Regions from separate parts of the Mycolicibacterium aichiense genome, predicted to be linked through region 2. Evidence: predicted binding sites of a transcription regulator. Region 2 holds the regulator's gene; each other region holds the start of a gene.
The links. The regulator LexA, encoded in region 2, represses DNA repair genes until DNA is damaged. The targets are predictions, from matches to a motif close to CGAACANNTGTTCG.
Positions count from the first base shown of each region.

Region 1: a site for LexA is predicted at 2,738-2,751, ahead of G6N32_RS11920 (HNH endonuclease signature motif containing protein). Genes of this name have one in related genera too.
Region 3: a site for LexA is predicted at 2,177-2,190, ahead of cofD (2-phospho-L-lactate transferase). Genes of this name have one in related genera too.
Region 4: a site for LexA is predicted at 1,884-1,897, ahead of G6N32_RS15615 (HNH endonuclease signature motif containing protein). Genes of this name have one in related genera too.

Region 1 is NZ_AP022561.1:2,461,108-2,465,317, forward strand. Features, by position in the region: gene G6N32_RS11910 (quinone oxidoreductase family protein) at 1-882, opposite strand, end outside; gene G6N32_RS11915 (MarR family winged helix-turn-helix transcriptional regulator) at 957-1,409, shown strand; gene G6N32_RS11920 (HNH endonuclease signature motif containing protein) at 1,381-2,724, opposite strand; gene ppc (phosphoenolpyruvate carboxylase) at 2,855-4,210, shown strand, end outside.
Region 2 is NZ_AP022561.1:2,111,942-2,116,151, reverse strand. Features, by position in the region: gene G6N32_RS10215 (PhzF family protein) at 1-643, shown strand, start outside; gene nrdR (transcriptional regulator NrdR) at 650-1,114, opposite strand; gene G6N32_RS10205 (LysM peptidoglycan-binding domain-containing protein) at 1,204-1,686, opposite strand; gene lexA (transcriptional repressor LexA) at 1,900-2,559, shown strand; gene G6N32_RS10195 (LGFP repeat-containing protein) at 2,578-4,210, opposite strand, start outside.
Region 3 is NZ_AP022561.1:1,343,889-1,348,098, forward strand. Features, by position in the region: gene G6N32_RS06495 (coenzyme F420-0:L-glutamate ligase) at 1-962, opposite strand, end outside; gene cofD (2-phospho-L-lactate transferase) at 959-1,960, opposite strand; gene G6N32_RS06505 (WhiB family transcriptional regulator) at 2,353-2,619, shown strand; gene G6N32_RS06510 (metallopeptidase family protein) at 2,647-3,069, opposite strand; gene G6N32_RS06515 (DUF3499 domain-containing protein) at 3,232-3,657, shown strand; gene G6N32_RS06520 (phosphomannomutase/phosphoglucomutase) at 3,735-4,210, shown strand, end outside.
Region 4 is NZ_AP022561.1:3,210,610-3,214,819, forward strand. Features, by position in the region: gene pheS (phenylalanine--tRNA ligase subunit alpha) at 1-98, opposite strand, end outside; gene G6N32_RS15610 (FMN-binding glutamate synthase family protein) at 218-1,798, shown strand; gene G6N32_RS15615 (HNH endonuclease signature motif containing protein) at 1,902-3,233, shown strand; gene fdxA (ferredoxin) at 3,230-3,559, opposite strand; gene G6N32_RS15625 (phytoene desaturase family protein) at 3,556-4,210, opposite strand, start outside.

The DNA of each region.
Region 1 (4,210 bases), 350 kb from region 2:
GTCGGCCAGCGGGACCGCGCGCGTGTGCGTTCGCACGGTGCCCGTGGAGATCAACTGCGCCAGCTCCGGTAATTCCGCCACGATGTCGGCGGCCGGCACTGAGCCGATCCCGCTGCCGACGATCTGCAGTGGCATCGATCGCAGCGCGGCCGACGGGATGTCGGCGCTGGCGCCGGCCATCGAACCGATCTGTATCCACGTCAACGGCTGCGCCATGTCATGGCGGCCGCGGGCGACGCCGGCCATGATGTCGGCCGCGGGCCGGCCCCAGACGTAGTCGAGCACGATGTCGGCCCCCGTGATCCGGTCGAAGCCGGCGGGGATCTCGTCGAGTGCGATCACGTCGTCGGCGCGCAGGCTCGGCAGCGTCGCCAGCTGCCGGGGGTCCCGGCCGACGCCGATCACCGCTCCCGCACCCAGATGCTTGGCGACTTGGACGGCCAGGCGCCCGGCGGTGCCGGTCGCGCCCAGAATCACGACGGTCTGCCCAGGCTGCATCAGAGTGCGGCGGCGCAGCGCCACCCAGGACGACATGGCCGGGTTCATGGCCGCGGCAATCGCAACCGGATCGGCGTCGTCGGGCAGCACGACGCTGCGACGCACGTCGATGACGGTCTGTTCAGCCATTGCGCCGAGGTCGGTGGCCACGACGAAATAGCGCACAGTGCCGTCGGAGGCGCGGCCGACGCCGTCGATCCCGGGCACCAGGGGGAGCGCGCCGGTGCTGGTGTAATGAGCGCCGCCGGCGCGGGAGCGCACCAGCGGATGCAGGCCGGCGGCAAGGACGTCGACGACGATTTCGTTGTCGCCGGTCGAGGCGGCCTGCGGAAATTCCTGATAGGCGGGCGGTTTCGTGAAATCTGTAACGACCGCTGCATGCACGGCATCCTCCAAAATAGATGGTATTACGAACTACATTTAGATGGTAATACGAACTAATGAGGTACGCTAGGGCTATGCCTGGCGAGATATCAGAGGCGCTGCTCGAAGACCTGGTGCGCACCTCATTCGCGGTGACCGCGGTGTTGAACCGGGTGGCCGCCGACCACGACCTGTCCCTGACCCAGCTGCGCGCGCTGGCCATCCTGCGGGATCGTGAACCCACCATGGCCCAGCTCGCCGAATACCTCGGCCTGGAGCGATCGTCGGTCAGTGGGCTGATCGACCGTGCCGTGCGCCGGGGCCTGGCCAAGCGCACGACAAGCCGCGAGGACGGGCGCTCGGTGCATGTCACCCTGACCGCCACCGGGCAACGACTCGGCAACGAACTTGCCGGCACGGTCGCCGGTCTGCTGGCGCCCATGACCAGCCGGCTCAGCGCCGCCGAGCGGAAACGGTTGGCCGTACTGCTGTCGGGAATGCTCGACCCGGCCCCGCCGGTCACCGCGACTCCCCGCCGTCCTCGCTGAGCAACCGTTCCGGGTGGTGTGCGTCGTTGACCCGCGGGGGACCGGTTCCGTCGCTCCACGCGATCCGGCCGTCCTCGGTGACAGTCGTCGTGTACGTGCCCTCGGTCGCCATCGCGTGGTCGCACGGGCAGCCGAAGTACAAATTGTCGGCGTCGGTCGGGCCGCCGGCGCTCCACTCCAGCGCGTGATGCACTTCTGAGTGGTATCCGGGCTCGAAACAGTCCGGCTTGGTACACCCGCGGTCGCGGGCGTGGCAGATGATCCGATGATCGGCCGTCGCAAGGCGTTTCGCGCGGCCGAGGTAGAGCGGGCGTGCCGAGTGATCCTCGAACACCGCCAGGTAGTGCACCGCTTCGCCGGCCATCCGGATGACATCCCGCATCGGGAGGCGACCGGTTCCGCCGGTACGGGCCCAGCCGGCCGCCTGCTCCAACTCGCCCAGCGTCGTCGTCACGATCACGGTGACCGGCAGTCCTCGATGCTGCCCCAAGACCCCCGACGACACAGCCGCCTTGAGGCCGAGCGTGATTCCGTCGTGGCAGCGTTGCTCCGGGCTTCGGTTGTCGCGTCCCTCGGCGTCACCGGGGAGATGCCGCCCGGGCCGGACCGCGGCCGTCACCGCTTCGATGTAGGCGCGGCTCTCCGGATCCACCCAGCCGGAAAGCCGGCTCATCCCGTCGGGACCCTGCCGGCCCAGCCGCAGGCCGCGGCGTCGTGCCCAATCCTCGTCGGTGAACGTGCCGTCGGGATTCAGGCAGTCGGCGATCTCGACCCCGATCGCCGCGACGAACTTCGAATCCTGTTCTCGCGCGCGGCGAACCAGTGCGCGTTCCGCTGCGTCCCGGTCGGCCGCGGTGACGAAAGACGGCAGCCGGTCGAGTGCATGGCACACCGCCGCGACGTGATCCTCGCCGACCTCACCGGCCTCGACCGCGGCCGCCAACACAGGCAACTCCGGCGGAAGCGTCGGCCCGGTCAGTGATCGACGCGGCCGCAGCCGAGCCGCCAGCGCGAACCGCCGTTTGACCTCGCCGGCGGTCACCCGCAACCGACTGGCCAGGACGTCGCGGACCTTCGCTCCGGCAGCCAACGACGAGCCGTCAACCGGTTCGGCGATCTCGCCGAACATGCGGTAGGACAGCCCGCGGTTCACCCGGTTCTGGTCCTCGAGGCGTGTGGCCACCTCGATTCGAAAGGCGTTGCCCGCCAGATCAGTACAGATCGACCGGAGCCGACCGTAGGCGGCATCGACGGCATCGAGTTCGGCGCGAACCACGTCGTGCACCGCCTGAGCGGTGAGCGGATCGCATGTCATGAATCCACGCTATCGAACAAACGGTCGAATATCAGTGCAGAAACGTCAACCTGGGGATGAATCCGGGTCTGTGGATGACGCCACGACCCCACGCCCTGCAGCCCACAGCGGACACCGGAATACTTGGGGGATGGCTGAAGCTCCGGACGTGTCGCTGGAACCTATCGGCGCGGTACAGCGCACCCAGGTCGGGCGGGAGGCCACCGAGCCGATGCGGGAGGACATTCGGCTGCTCGGGGCGATCCTCGGTGACACCGTGCGTGAGCAGAACGGCGACGAGGTGTTCGACCTCGTCGAAAAGGCCCGCGTCGAATCGTTCCGGGTGCGCCGATCCGAGATCGACCGGTCCGAGCTGGCCCAGCTGTTCGACGGCATCGATGTCCACCGGGCCATCCCGGTGATCCGGGCGTTCAGTCACTTCGCCCTGCTGGCCAACGTCGCCGAGGACATCCACCGTGAACGGCGCCGCGCGATCCACGTCGCTGCCGGGGAACCGGCGCAGAACAGCACCCTCGCCGCGACCTACGGCAAGCTCGATGCCGCGCAGCTGGACGCGGCGACGGTACAGAAAGCGCTCACAGGGGCATTGGTGGCACCGGTCATCACCGCCCACCCCACCGAGACCCGCAGGCGCACCGTCTTCGACACCCAGCACCGCATCACCCAGCTGATGCGGGTACGGCTGCACGGTCAGGACGAAACCGAGGACGGCCGGCCGGTCGAGACCGAACTGCGCAGGCAGATCCTCACGCTGTGGCAGACCGCACTGATCCGGTTGTCCCGCTTGAAGATTCAGGACGAGATCGAAGTCGGCCTGCGGTACTACCCGGCGGCATTCTTTGACGTGATCCCGAAGGTGAATGCCGAGGTTCGCAACGCGCTGCGGACCCGCTGGCCCGACGCCGATCTGCTGCCCGAGCCGATCCTGCGGCCGGGCTCGTGGATCGGCGGTGATCGCGACGGAAACCCCAACGTCACCGCCGACGTGGTCCGGCTGGCCACCGGCAGCGCCGCCTACACCGCGCTGGGCCACTACCTCGCCGAGCTCAACAAGCTCGAGCAGGAGTTGTCGATGTCGGCGCGGCTGGTGAAGACCACCGACGCTCTCGTCACGCTGGCCGACGCCTGCCATGAGCCGGCCCGGATGGACGAGCCCTACCGGCGGGCACTGCGCGTGGTGCACGCCCGGCTCACCGCGACCGGTCAAGCCATTCTCGATCGCGAACCGGCGCACACTCTCGATCTCGGCCTCGAGCCGTACGAGATACCCGACGAACTGCTCGCCGACCTGGACACCATCGACGCCTCGCTGCGCGCCAACGGCAGCGCGCTACTGGCCGACGACCGGCTGGCCCGGTTGCGGGAAGCCGTGGACGTCTTCGGTTTTCACCTGAGCAGCCTGGACATGCGGCAGAACTCCGAGGTGCATGAAGAGGTCATCGCCGAACTACTGGCCTGGGCCGGGGTGCATCCGGACTATGCGTCG
Region 2 (4,210 bases):
TGGCAACTTCGGCAATCCGCTGGGCGTGGTGGACGCGGCGACCGTACCCGCCGGTGATCGCCAGCGCATTGCGACCGAGTTAGGTTACAGCGAAACAATATTCATAGATCTGCCGAGCGACGGGGCAACCACCGCACACGCCCGTATCTTCACTCCGGCCACCGAATTGCCGTTCGCCGGGCATCCCACCGTGGGCGCGGCCTGGTGGCTGCGGGATCGCGGTACGCCGATTCACACCCTGCAGGTTCCCGCCGGCATCGTCGGGGTCAGCTACGACGACGACCGCACGGTGATCCGGGTCCGGGCGGAGTGGTCGCCGGAGTTCGCCATCCACGATCTGGACTCGCCGGACGAGCTGCTGGCCGCCGATCCGGACGACTACTCCGACGACGCGGAGCACTACCTATGGGCGTGGACGGATCGCGACGGCGGGCATGTCCGGTCGCGGATGTTCGTTGAAGACCTCGGCGTGCCGGAAGACGAGGCCACCGGATCGGCGGCGGCGCGGCTGACCGACTACCTGAGCCGCGACCTGACCATCACCCAGGGCAAGGGATCGCAGATCTTCACGACGTGGGACGCGCAGGGGTGGGTGCTGATCGCCGGCCGAGTGGTCAGCGACGGTGTGCGACAGCTGGATTGACCTGCCTCAGCCGGACGTGCCGACGGAGCGGTGGGCGCGCAGCGCCTCGATCTCGCGCTCGAAGTCCTCAGCCGAGCTGAACGAGCGGTACACCGACGCGAATCGCAAATAGGCGACCTCGTCGAGTTCACGAAGCGGTCCAAGAATGGCGAGTCCGACCTCGTGGCTGGGGATCTCGGGCGAGCCGGCGGCACGCACCGTGTCCTCCACTTGCTGGGCGAGCAGATTCAGTGCGTCGTCATCGACGTCGCGGCCCTGGCAGGCGCGGCGAACACCGCTGACGACCTTTTCCCGGCTGAACGGCTCGGTGACGCCGCTGCGCTTCACGACCGCCAGCACCGCGGTCTCCACAGTGGTGAACCTCCGGCCGCACTCCGGACAGGAGCGGCGACGCCGGATTGCCTGGCCCTCATCGGTCTCGCGGGAATCGACAACGCGGGAGTCCGGGTTGCGGCAGAACGGACAGTGCATGACCGCTCCTTCGCTCAGTGGCCCGATACGCCGAACCACTGAGAGCCTACCCGCGCCGTCCGCGGGAGCGGCTGCGGCCAGCACGGTCGTCAGCCGATCGGCGCGATCAGCGTCTGCCCGGCGTCCAGCGACGCCGACTCGAGCTTGTTCAAATCGCGGATGCGCTGCACCACCTGTCCGGCGGGTGCATCCGGCGCGACCCGTCCGGCCAGTTGCTGCAGCGTCTCCCCGGCCTGGACCTGGACGACGGCGAGCTGGTCCGGCATCTGCTCGGTGGCAGCCGGGGTGGCGCTGAAGTGGCCGACCATGCCGAGCCACAGCGTGATCAGCGCGGCCACCCCGGCCAGCGCGATCGTGACCGCGGTGCTGACCGGCCGGCGTGCGTGCTGCGCCCGGGAGAACGCAATACCCGTGCCGCGATACTGCATCGGCGTGATCGCCGGCCGTGCCGGGTGCGGCCCGCGGGCGCGAGCGCCGGCCGGGCGGCGCCGAGCAGGGGCAACCGGCGCCCCGGCCGCCCGCCGGTACACCGGTGCCGAGATGTAAACCTGTCGATCATCGATGACTGTCACGTCCGTGTCCTTCCTTCAGGGCCGCCCCGGTTCGCTCTTGTGTTCGAAATATACTCGATCATGCGTTCGAAAACCGAACATGTGAGCGAGCGTGTTCGAAGAATAAATCCGACCACCGACAAGTTCTGCCCCGCCGACTGCCGACCCGGCGGAATCGCGACACGGTCGAACAAATGTTTGAATTTTGCCGCCGGCCCGGCTAGATTCGGCCTCATGAGCGAGCGCAGTGAGACATCCGGGCTGACCGAGCGGCAGCGAACCATCCTCGACGTGATCCGCGCCTCAGTCACCAGCCGCGGCTATCCCCCCAGCATCCGTGAGATCGGCGACGCAGTCGGGCTCACATCGACCTCTTCGGTCGCCCACCAGCTACGCACACTGGAGCGCAAGGGCTATCTGCGCCGCGATGCCAACCGGCCGCGTGCAGTGGACGTGCGGGGAGCCGACGATTCCGTGAGCCCGGTGCGCACCGAGGTCGCCGGTTCGGACGCGCTGCCCGAGCCGACTTTCGTGCCGGTGCTCGGACGCATCGCCGCTGGCGGCCCGATCCTCGCCGAGGAAGCTGTCGAGGACGTGTTCCCGCTCCCCCGCGAGCTGGTCGGCGACGGGTCGCTGTTCCTGCTCAAGGTCGTCGGTGAATCCATGATCGACGCGGCGATCTGCGACGGCGACTGGGTCGTGGTCCGTCAGCAGAACGTGGCCGACAACGGCGACATCGTCGCTGCGATGATCGACGGCGAGGCCACGGTCAAGACGTTCAAGCGCACCAGCGGCCAGGTCTGGCTGATGCCGCACAACCCGGCGTTCGACCCCATTCCCGGTAACGACGCCGCGATCCTCGGCAAGGTCGTGACCGTTCTCCGCAAGGTCTAGCGGACGGGGGCGAAAGCCTCACTCCGCCTTGTGGAATCCGTTCGCCTGCGCGAGTTCCTCACTGGCGAACCACACTTCGGGCACGGTGTGGTCGTAGAGCGCCGAATCCGGGGTGTAGTACAGCCCTGAATGCGTATTGGCCTTGACCACATAGCCTTCGGGCGCCTGATAGGGGTCCGAGAGCGGAAGGTGGATCGCCGGGCGATTGGCTGCGGCCTCGGAATGCACATCGGACTGCAGGACTTCCGCCGGCTGCGTGGAGTCTTCTTCCTCGATGTCGACGACGTCGGACTCGAGGATTTCGTCCGGCACCGGCTCGGGCTCCGGCGCCGCCTCGGGTTCGGCGGCGCGGCGGCGTCGCGGCGTACCGATCTCCCCCATGTCGAGTCGCCACATCGATTGCGACTCGCCGAGATTCACCGCCGCATGGCGGCCCGAATCGCTCGATTCGTCGTGGTCGATCTCCTCGACTTCGGCGTACTCGAGCTCCGCGGGTACCTCGTCGGCGTCCTCGGCCTCATACCCGCCGGTTTCGGCAGCCTCCGCTGGAATGCGGGTCGGTGTGGTGTCGATGGAGTCCTGATCGCCGTCGAACACGTCCTCAGGCCCGGGCTGCGACTTGTCGTCTTCCTCGGGCGCCCAGCCGAAGCCCGGCGCAGCGGCCACCACCGGCACAGCGCCGTCGGGATAGGTCGAGAAGCGCGAGGCGGCCGCGGCGTCGGCCTCGCCGGCGACCTCACTGGGCCAGTGATCGTCGTCGTCGTAGTCCGAGTCCTCGAAGTCGTCGTCGATCTCGTCGGCGCCGCTGCGGCGGCGCTGCAGCCAGAGCACACCCAGACCGATCACGGCGAGCAGCAACAGGACCGGGACGATGATCAGCAGCCACCACCAGTGGAAGGTGAAACCGCTGCCGGACTTTGTTCCCGCCGGGCCGGCTTGCGGCCCGGCGGCCGGAACCTGAACACCGGACAGTGAACCGGCGAGCTCCGGCGGTTTGGTCGTGAACGTGTTGCTGGCCTTGTTCCAGGAGATCTCGCCGCCGCTGAACTTCTGCGTCACGGTGTCGCCGTTGACGCTCTGCTCACCGGTCGGCACACCCAGCTTGCCGGTGGCCCCGCCCAGCTTGGTCCAGGCGGCGTTGATCGCGCCGCGCACCACGATCGCACCGTTGTCGGGCGTCCAGAAAATCACCGGTTTGTCGGCCGCGCTGAAGGCGCTGACCCGGCTGTTGGGCGCGCCGCCGTCGGCTTCGGTTCCGGTCGGCAGGCCCAGGTCGCCGGTCGGGCCGCCCTGGGCCTCGTACTTGGCCAGGATCGCGCCCGTCACCGCGTGCGCGCCGGTGGCCGGCGAGTAGAAGATCTTGCCGCCCGCGTAGTCCTGAGCGGCGCCGTCAGTGCCGATGACCTGCTGGTCCCCTTGGCGGGCCCCGAGCGGTCCCGCAAGGCCCCCGGCCGCACGCCAGGCCTGGTTGATCGCCGTCGTCGGGTCGCTGGGCACCTCGACACCGGCCAGGTTGCCTGCGAGCTCGGGCGGGACGGTGGTGAACGTCTTCGCGGCCGTGTCGTAGGAGATCTCGCCGCCGGTGAACTTCTGGCTGATCACCGTGCCGTTGAAGGTCTCGTCCTCGGTGGGGACGCCCATCGTGCCGGCC
Region 3 (4,210 bases), 770 kb from region 2:
GAAAGATCCTCGCGCCAGGCGTCTTTCATCCGGTCCAGCAGTTCGATGCGACGCACCCGATCCTGCAGCCAGACGAACCGTACCGGCCGGGTGTGGTGCGGGGCCGGGGCGGTCAGTGCCTCGGCGACGGCGTCCTCGATCAGCGCGTGGTCGACCGGCTCGGGCGCGAACTGGCGCACCGAGCGGCGCAGCAATTGGGCCTGGCGGCGCCCGAGTTCGAGCGACTCGGCGGTGCCCAGCCAGAACAGATCGTCCTCTCCGCCGCGCAGCAGGCGCGCCGCGGTGGATCCGTCGTCTTCGAGCTCGAGGCCGCGGACCACCGCGACGGGCACCGCGGTGAGCTTGCCCTTCACCAGGTCGGCGGCGGCGGCGATCTCGTCGGCGACGGCGACTTCGGTGACCACCAGCTCGTTGCCGTGCCGGTCGACGGCGCCGGCGTATCCGTAGAGGACCGGGAGGCCGGCCGAGCCGATCGCGGCGTCCGTCTGGCCGTTGCGCCAGGCGCGGCCCATGGTGTCGGTGACCAGGACTGCGACATTCACCCCGAGCCGGTCGCGCAGTGCGGTGCGCAGCGCGGCGGCGCTGCCGTCGGGATCGACCGGCAGCAGGGCCAATTCGGTTGACCCGACGTTGGAGCCGTCGACGCCTGCGGCCGCCTGCACGATGCCGTTGCGGTTCTCGGTGATCAGCGTGCGGCCCTTGCGGGCCAGCACCCGCACGGCCTCATCGTCGATGATCTTGCGGCGCAGCGCGTCCCGTTCTTCGGGGTCCGCAGGCGCCGCGACGATGCGGCCCTCGCACTTGGACATCACCTTGCTGGTGACCACGACGATGTCGCCGTCGCGCAGCCACGGCGCTGCCGAAATGAGGGCACCCGCCAGATCATCGCCGGGACGGAACTCCGGAAGCCCGGGGACGGGCAGGATTTCGACCGGAGCCGCGCTGCCGTGCTCAATATTCACGGCGCCACTCCGGCCAATTCCAGCCCGGCGCGCACCATCTCGGCGGTGGCCGCCGGGTCGGACATCAGCAGCGGTATCGAGTGCACCGTCAGGCCGGGTACGTCGGCGTGATCGCCTTCGGACACCAGCCAGTAGTCCAGGATTCCCGTCGCCGAGCGTGCGCCGTAGTGATGAGCCACGGCGTGCGAGGAGGTTTCGACTCCGATTACGGACAGGCATTCGTCGGCCATGCCGCGCAACGGCTTTCCACCGATGATGGGGGAGTAGCCGACGACCGGGGCGGGTGTGGAGCGCAGCGCGGCGCGAACACCGGGGATGGCGAGGATCGCGCCGATGCTCACGACCGGGTTCGACGGGGCGAGCATGACGACGTCGGCTTCGGTGATCGCGTCGACGACACCGGGCCCGGCAGTGGCGTTTTCGGACCCCACGAACGCGAAACTGTGCGTGGCCACCTGGGCCCGGTAGCGCACCCACCACTCCTGGAAGTGGATGGCCTTGCGGTCACCGGTGTCGGGATCGTCGATCACAACGTGGGTTTCGCACCGGTCGTCACTGGCGGGCAGCAGTGTGGCCCCCGGCTGCCAGCGGTGGCACAGTGCCTCGGTCACTTGCGACAGCGGATATCCCGCACGCAGCATCTGACTGCGCACCAGATGTGTGGCGAGATCGCGGTCGCCAAGGCCGAACCAGTCGGGTTGGACACCGTAGGCCGCCAATTCTTCTTTCGCGTGCCACGTCTCGTTGCGATGTCCCCAGCCGCGCTCGGGGTCGATACCTCCACCTAAGGTGTACATGCAGGTGTCGAGGTCGGGGCAGATACGCACACCGTGCATCCATGCGTCGTCGCCGATGTTGACCACGGCGGTCAGCGCGTGATCAAGATCGCCTGTGGCTCCGGATATCTGGCCGGCGAACTGTCCGAGGCCGAGCAATCGCTGCACGCCCAACAGGAAGCGGGCACCCCCGACGCCGCCGACCAGAACGGTGATCTTCACACCGATCGACACTAGGCGGTCCGGCTTTTCGGCGACGAACGCGGTCACGATCGCGTCACTGCCGAGACACGCCGGGGCATCGACTCGCCGAATTATCCAAGGGAAATGGTATTAATTTCCGTTCAATCGCTTGACCGGGCCACTGCATAAGTGTCTAATCACATCAGTGTCATTTCCCGGTCGGACCAGCCGGTTTCGGTGTCCCAGACCGCGATTCGACCAAGTGTTCGAACGAGTTGGGCACACTTCAATAGTGGGCGACATGCAAAAGATCTACGAAACCAGGTGAGGAGGCGGAAATGTCCTATGAGCACGTGTTCGGCACGATGGGGTTGCCGCAGTCCATTACCGGTTCGCAGACGATGGGGGTAATGGCACGCGCTCACCTGAGTTTGGTGCCAGACCCGATCATCGATGCGACGCCGGATTCGGCCGACGAAGAAGACCAGTGGCAGGAACGCGCGCTGTGCGCGCAGACCGATCCCGAAGCGTTCTTCCCCGAGAAGGGCGGTTCCACTCGCGAGGCCAAGCGGATCTGCTTGGGCTGCGAGGTCCGCGAGTCGTGCCTCGAGTACGCCTTGGCCAACGATGAGCGCTTCGGTATCTGGGGCGGACTCTCCGAGCGGGAGCGTCGTCGCCTCAAGCGCGGCATCATCTGACGACGACCGCTGGTCGGAGGCTCCGACTCAGTCGTCGTCGATGCTCGGGTCGATGACCGACGGCTCGACCCCGAGATAGGTGGCCACCTGCGCCACCAGAATCTCGTGCAGAAGATCGGTCAGATCGATCGAGTCCTTGGCCCGGCGCTCGATCGGCTTGCGAAACAGCACAATTCGGGCGCGCGTCGAGTTTCCGCGAACGTCCACCCCGGCTGGGATCAGCCGGGCCAACGCGATCGGCCCGTCGGCCACGACTTCCGCGGGCCACTGCACACTGTCCGGATCCTTGGGCGCGATGCGCGGGATCTCGTCGACTGCAACGTCCAGACCGGTGAGCCGTTGTTGCCAGCGCCGCTCGATCGGTTCATAGGCTTCCAGCACCGCCATGTCGAACCGCTCCGCGCGGCTGCGCCAGCCCGGCACCGTCGGCGGCAGCAACGGGCCCCGCATCTCACGTCCCCGGCGCGACCCCGGGCTGCCACCGGATCGGCCACCTCGCCGGGAGCTGCGGGAATCGGCCACGGATGTGATCGTAACGGTTGTGAATCGGCCGCCCGGCGGCTGCGCGTGTCCCCCGGCAACCTGTGAATGAACCGCGATAGCCTCACGGACGTGAATGTTCCTCGTCGCTGCTGCCGGCCTGGATGCCCCCATTATGCGGTGGCGACGCTGACGTTCGTCTACTCCGATTCGACTGCGGTCGTCGGGCCACTGGCAATCTCCCGCGAACCGCATTCGTGGGATCTGTGCATCACTCATGCCAACCGCATCACCGCCCCCCGCGGTTGGGAGCTGGTCCGCCACGCCGGGCCGCTGCCGGAGTTCCCGGACGAGGATGACCTCGTCGCGCTCGCCGATGCGGTCCGGGAAGGCCGTGAGTTGCCTGCGCGGCCCCCGATCGCCGGGTTCTCCGACCCCAGCGGCGCCGCGCATGCGCCCGCGACCGGCACGCCGATGATGCCGGCCGCCGCGCACCGGCCGACCACCGCCGGCCGCCGCCGTGGGCACCTGCGCGTACTGCCTGACCCCACCGACTGACCCGATAGCCGCCCTTGCGGAGGGTCCGGAACAGATAGGCTGGCGGCCAAGAGTCCCTCTCGGTCAGGAGATCTGTCATGTCGAGGCCCGCCGACGCGGTTCGCCGTGTGATCAAGGCTTATGACGTGCGCGGTCTGGTCGGGCACGAGATCGACGACGCGTTCGTCTCCGACGTCGCTGCCGCGTTCGCCCGCCTGATTCGCCAAGAAGGCGGCGATCGGATCGCGATCGGGTACGACATGCGGGAAAGCTCGCCGGCGCTCGCCGCGGCGTTCGCCGACGGGGTCACCGCCCAGGGGCTCGACGTGGTGCGGATCGGGCTGGCCTCCACCGATCAGCTGTACTTCGCGTCCGGTTTCCTGGACTGCGCCGGCGCCATGTTCACCGCCAGCCATAACCCGGCCGCCTACAACGGCATCAAGCTGTGCCGCGCCGGGGCCAAGCCCGTCGGCGAGGACACCGGACTGGCAACCATCCGCGACGAGGTGATCGCCGGAGTTCCGGGCTACGACGGGCCGCGCGGGCAGGTAAGCGATCAGGATGTGCTCGCCGA
Region 4 (4,210 bases), 1.1 Mb from region 2:
AGCGCATCCAGGTCGGCCGCCTCTTCGAAGGCGTGCCGGGCCGCGCTGACGGCCTCTGTCAGCGATTCCTGCGACAAGTCGACGGGTTGGGCACCCACGCGGCAAGACACTCCTTTTTCGCAGCTGGGCTTATTTCCGCCACGGATGTGACGCAAGTGCCGATCATAGGTGATGCCAGAATGACGCCTCGCAGGCATTTCACCCTCAAGGGAGCCCGATGCTCAGAGCCCTCGCCGTCACCTCGCTGTGGGTGGTGGCACTGGCCGCCGCGGCGCTCGCGTTGGCAGCCAGTTCCTTGTGGTGGCTGATCGCCGTGCCGCTGGTCGCGATCGCGGCCTTGGGCACCTGGGACCTGCTGCAGACCCGACACACTCTCCTGCGGTCCTACCCGGTGCTGGCGCACGCCCGCTGGCTGGCTGAGGCGATGCGCCCCGAGATCAGGCAGTACTTCATCGAGTCGAACACCGAGGCCAGTCCGTTCGATCGAGAGACCCGCGACATGGTCTACGAACGGGCGAAGGGCACCAAGAGCGACGAGCCGTTCGGCACCGAACGGGACGTCAACGCACTGGGCTACGAATTCCTCCGCCACTCCCTGCGGGCCCGTTTCGCATCTGAACTGGCACCCCGGGTGCGGCTCGGCGGCCCGGACTGCACCCGGCCCTACGACATCGCGCTGTTGAACGTCTCGGCGATGAGCTTTGGTGCGCTGTCGGGCAATGCGATCGAGGCCCTCAACGGCGGCGCCGCCCGCGGCGGATTCGCCCACGACACCGGCGAGGGTGGCATCAGCCCGTACCACCTCAAGCACGGCGGCGACCTGATCTGGGAGATCGGCTCCGGCTATTTCGGGTGCCGCGACGCCGGCGGGCACTTCGACGCCGCGCTGTTCGAAGAGAAGGCGGCCTGGCCGACGGTGAAAGCGATCTCGATCAAACTGTCCCAGGGAGCGAAGCCCGGCCTCGGCGGGGTGCTGCCCGGCGCCAAGGTAAGCGCCGAGATCGCCGCCACCCGTGGCGTGCCGATCGGTCAGACGGTGGTGTCCCCGCCGGCGCACACCGCGTTCAGGACCCCGCTGGAGATGATGCACTTCATCGCAACGCTGCGAAGTCTGTCCGGTGGTAAGCCGGTTGGATTCAAACTCTGCATCGGCGCGCGCACCGAATTCCTGTCGATCTGCAAGGCAATGCTGCACACCGGGATCACCCCGGACTTCATCATCGTCGACGGGTCTGAGGGCGGAACCGGTGCGGCGCCACAGGAATTCGAGGACCACGTCGGCATGCCCCTGACGGAGGGGCTGATGCTGGTGCACAACGCCCTGGTCGGGACGGGACTGCGTCGCCACATCAGGGTCGGGGCCTCGGGCAAGGTCGCCAGCGGGGTCGACATCGTCAGCCGCATCTGCCAGGGTGCGGATTTCACGCTGTCCGCCCGAGCGATGATGTTCGCGATCGGGTGCATTCAGGCGATGAAGTGCAACACCAACAGATGCCCGACCGGTGTGGCCACCCAGGACAAGGCGAGGGCCCGGGCGCTCTATGTTCCCGACAAGACCGAGCGGGTGGTCAACTTCCAACGCGCCACGGTGGCCAGCGCTGCCCAGATCGTCGCCTCGATGGGGCTCAACGGATTCGAGGAGCTGGAGCCTTCGATGCTCAACCGCCGCATCGAGGGGCAGCGCACCCGCACCTACGCCGAGATCTACGACTGGCTGATGCCCGGAGAGCTGCTCGACGACCCACCGGAGTCCTGGCGGTCGGACTGGATCGAGGCCTGCGCCGAAGAGTTCCGCTAGCGGAATCGCCAACGCGCTGAATCGTTTTCCCCAGTTCCGCGTTCATCCACAGGTTCGCTGCCGGCAGCTATTTTTGTCGGTGGTTCGCACTAATGTTCGATGTATGGGTTTGATCGACGGCGTGTTGGAGGCGCTCGACGATGTCGTCGAGGCGTTGGCCGCAGTCGATCTCGAGGGGTTGTCACCGCCGGATCGGTTCAGGGTTCTGCAGCGGTTGGAGACCGCGCGACGCCGGCAGGTCGCGGTGTCGCACGCGGTGGTGGGGCGGTTGGAGCAGGTCGAGGGCTGCCCGCCGGTACCGATCACCCTGGCCGATGTGTTGCGGATCAGTCCGCGGGAGGCCAAACGCCGCATGCGGGATGCCGAGCAGGTGGCGCCGCGGCGGGCGTTGACCGGTGAGCCGCTGCCGCCGCTGCTGCCCGAGACCTCTAAGGCCTGGCATGACGGGAAACTCGACGGCGAGCATCTGCGGGTGATCCAGCGGTTCTTTCGTGACTTGCCCGATCATGTCCCGGCGGTGGAGGTCGAGAGGGCCGAACGCACACTGGCCGAGCACGCCCAAACGATGCGGCCCGACCAGTTGGACAAGATCGCCCACCGGTTGGCGCTGCACCTCAACCCCGACGGGACGTTCTCCGATGACGACCGCGCCCGTAAACGCGGCTTCGTCTGGTGCGGTGGGCAACAAGTCGACGGGATGAGTGTGGGCCGGTTGATCGCCACGCCGGAGTTGCGGGCGCTGCTGGATGGGTGGTTCACCAAGTTCGCCGCACCCGGGGTGTGCAACCCCGCCGACCAGACCCCCGCCCTCACCCCATCCGAGGACGTGGCCGAGCGTGACCTGCGCAGCCACGGCCAACGCCAGCATGATGCGTTGACCGCATTGGTGCGTGGTCAGCTCGGGGATCCGAAACTCGGTCAGCACAACGGGTTACCGGTGACGGTGATCGTCTCGGCCACCCTGCAGGACCTGCAGGCCAAGACCGGGCACGCGGTCACCGCCACCGGAACCCTGCTACCCATCCCGGACGTCATCCGGATGGCCAGCCACGCCTACCACTACCTCGCTCTGTTCGACGGGGTGCACGGGCAGGCCTTGTGGCTGGGCCGCACCAAACGCATCGCCACACCTGATCAGCGGATCATGCTGCACAGCAAGGAACGTGGCTGCACCCGCCCGGGATGTGACGCACCCGGCTATCTCACCGAGGTCCACCACGTCGACGAATGGGCCCAGGGCGGGCTGACCAACATCGACACCCTCACCCTGGCCTGCCCGGCCGATCACCGACTCCTCGACCACGGCTGGAAAACCCGAAAACTCGCCAACGGCGACACCGAATGGATCCCCCCACCACAACTCCCACTCTCCGCAGGCACCAACACCTACCACCACCCAGAACGCTTCCTATCCGGAGACGGCGAAGGCAGCTAGTGCTCGGCAACGTCCTTTCGCGGCTGCTGGGACACCAGCGGCGCGTCGAAGGATTGCCTGCCCAATCCGCGTGCCCCGCCTGGTGATCCGAGATCGGCGAAGAAATCCGCGTTGGCTGCCACGTACGGCTGCCACTCGTCGGTGGCGTCGTCGATGTACACGATCGCCTCGACTGGACACACCGGCTCACAAGCCGCACAGTCGACGCACTCGTCGGGATGGATGTACAGCATCCGCTGCCCTTCGTAGATGCAGTCGACCGGGCATTCGTCCACGCACGCCTTGTCGCGGATATCCACACACGGCTCGCCGATGACGTAGGTCATGACGCCGCCAGGTCGTCCAGCGCCGCATAGGCCGCGTTGTATCCGGGGACGAAGGTGATGCCGGGGCCGCCGTGGCATCCGGCACCGCCCAGATACAAACCCTGTACTGGAATCTGGATGTCCAGGAATCCTTTGGGGCCCGGGCGGTTCGGACCCATCAGATCCGGGTGCAGCAGACCGTGGCAGAAGTCTCCGTCGGGCGCACCGAACATCGTCTGCATGTGATAGGGCGCGAACGTGATGTGCCGAATCTGGATGTCCCGGAAGTTCGGCGCGAATTTCGTGATCTTGTCGATCACCGTCTCGGCCATCTCGTGTTTGAGCCGTCCGTGTTGTTCGCGGGGCGCCTCCACCGGAAATCCGTAGGCGTACGCACTGGCCGCGTGCTTTCCCGGCGGCGCGAGGGACGGGTCGGTAACCGACGGGATCTGCATACCGAACGACGGATTGTCCGGCAGCATTCCGGCCCGGGCCATCTCCCACTGTCGTTGCTGCTCTTCGGGTGTACCGAAGACACCGACCGACTGCTGCATGCCCTCTTCGTTGAGGAGCTCGTACGGCGCGGCGAACTCGGGTAGGCCGTCCAGCGCGAAATGCATCTGGATGAACGTGGCGCGATGGTCGCGTCCGGCCAGCCTCTCGACCAAGTTG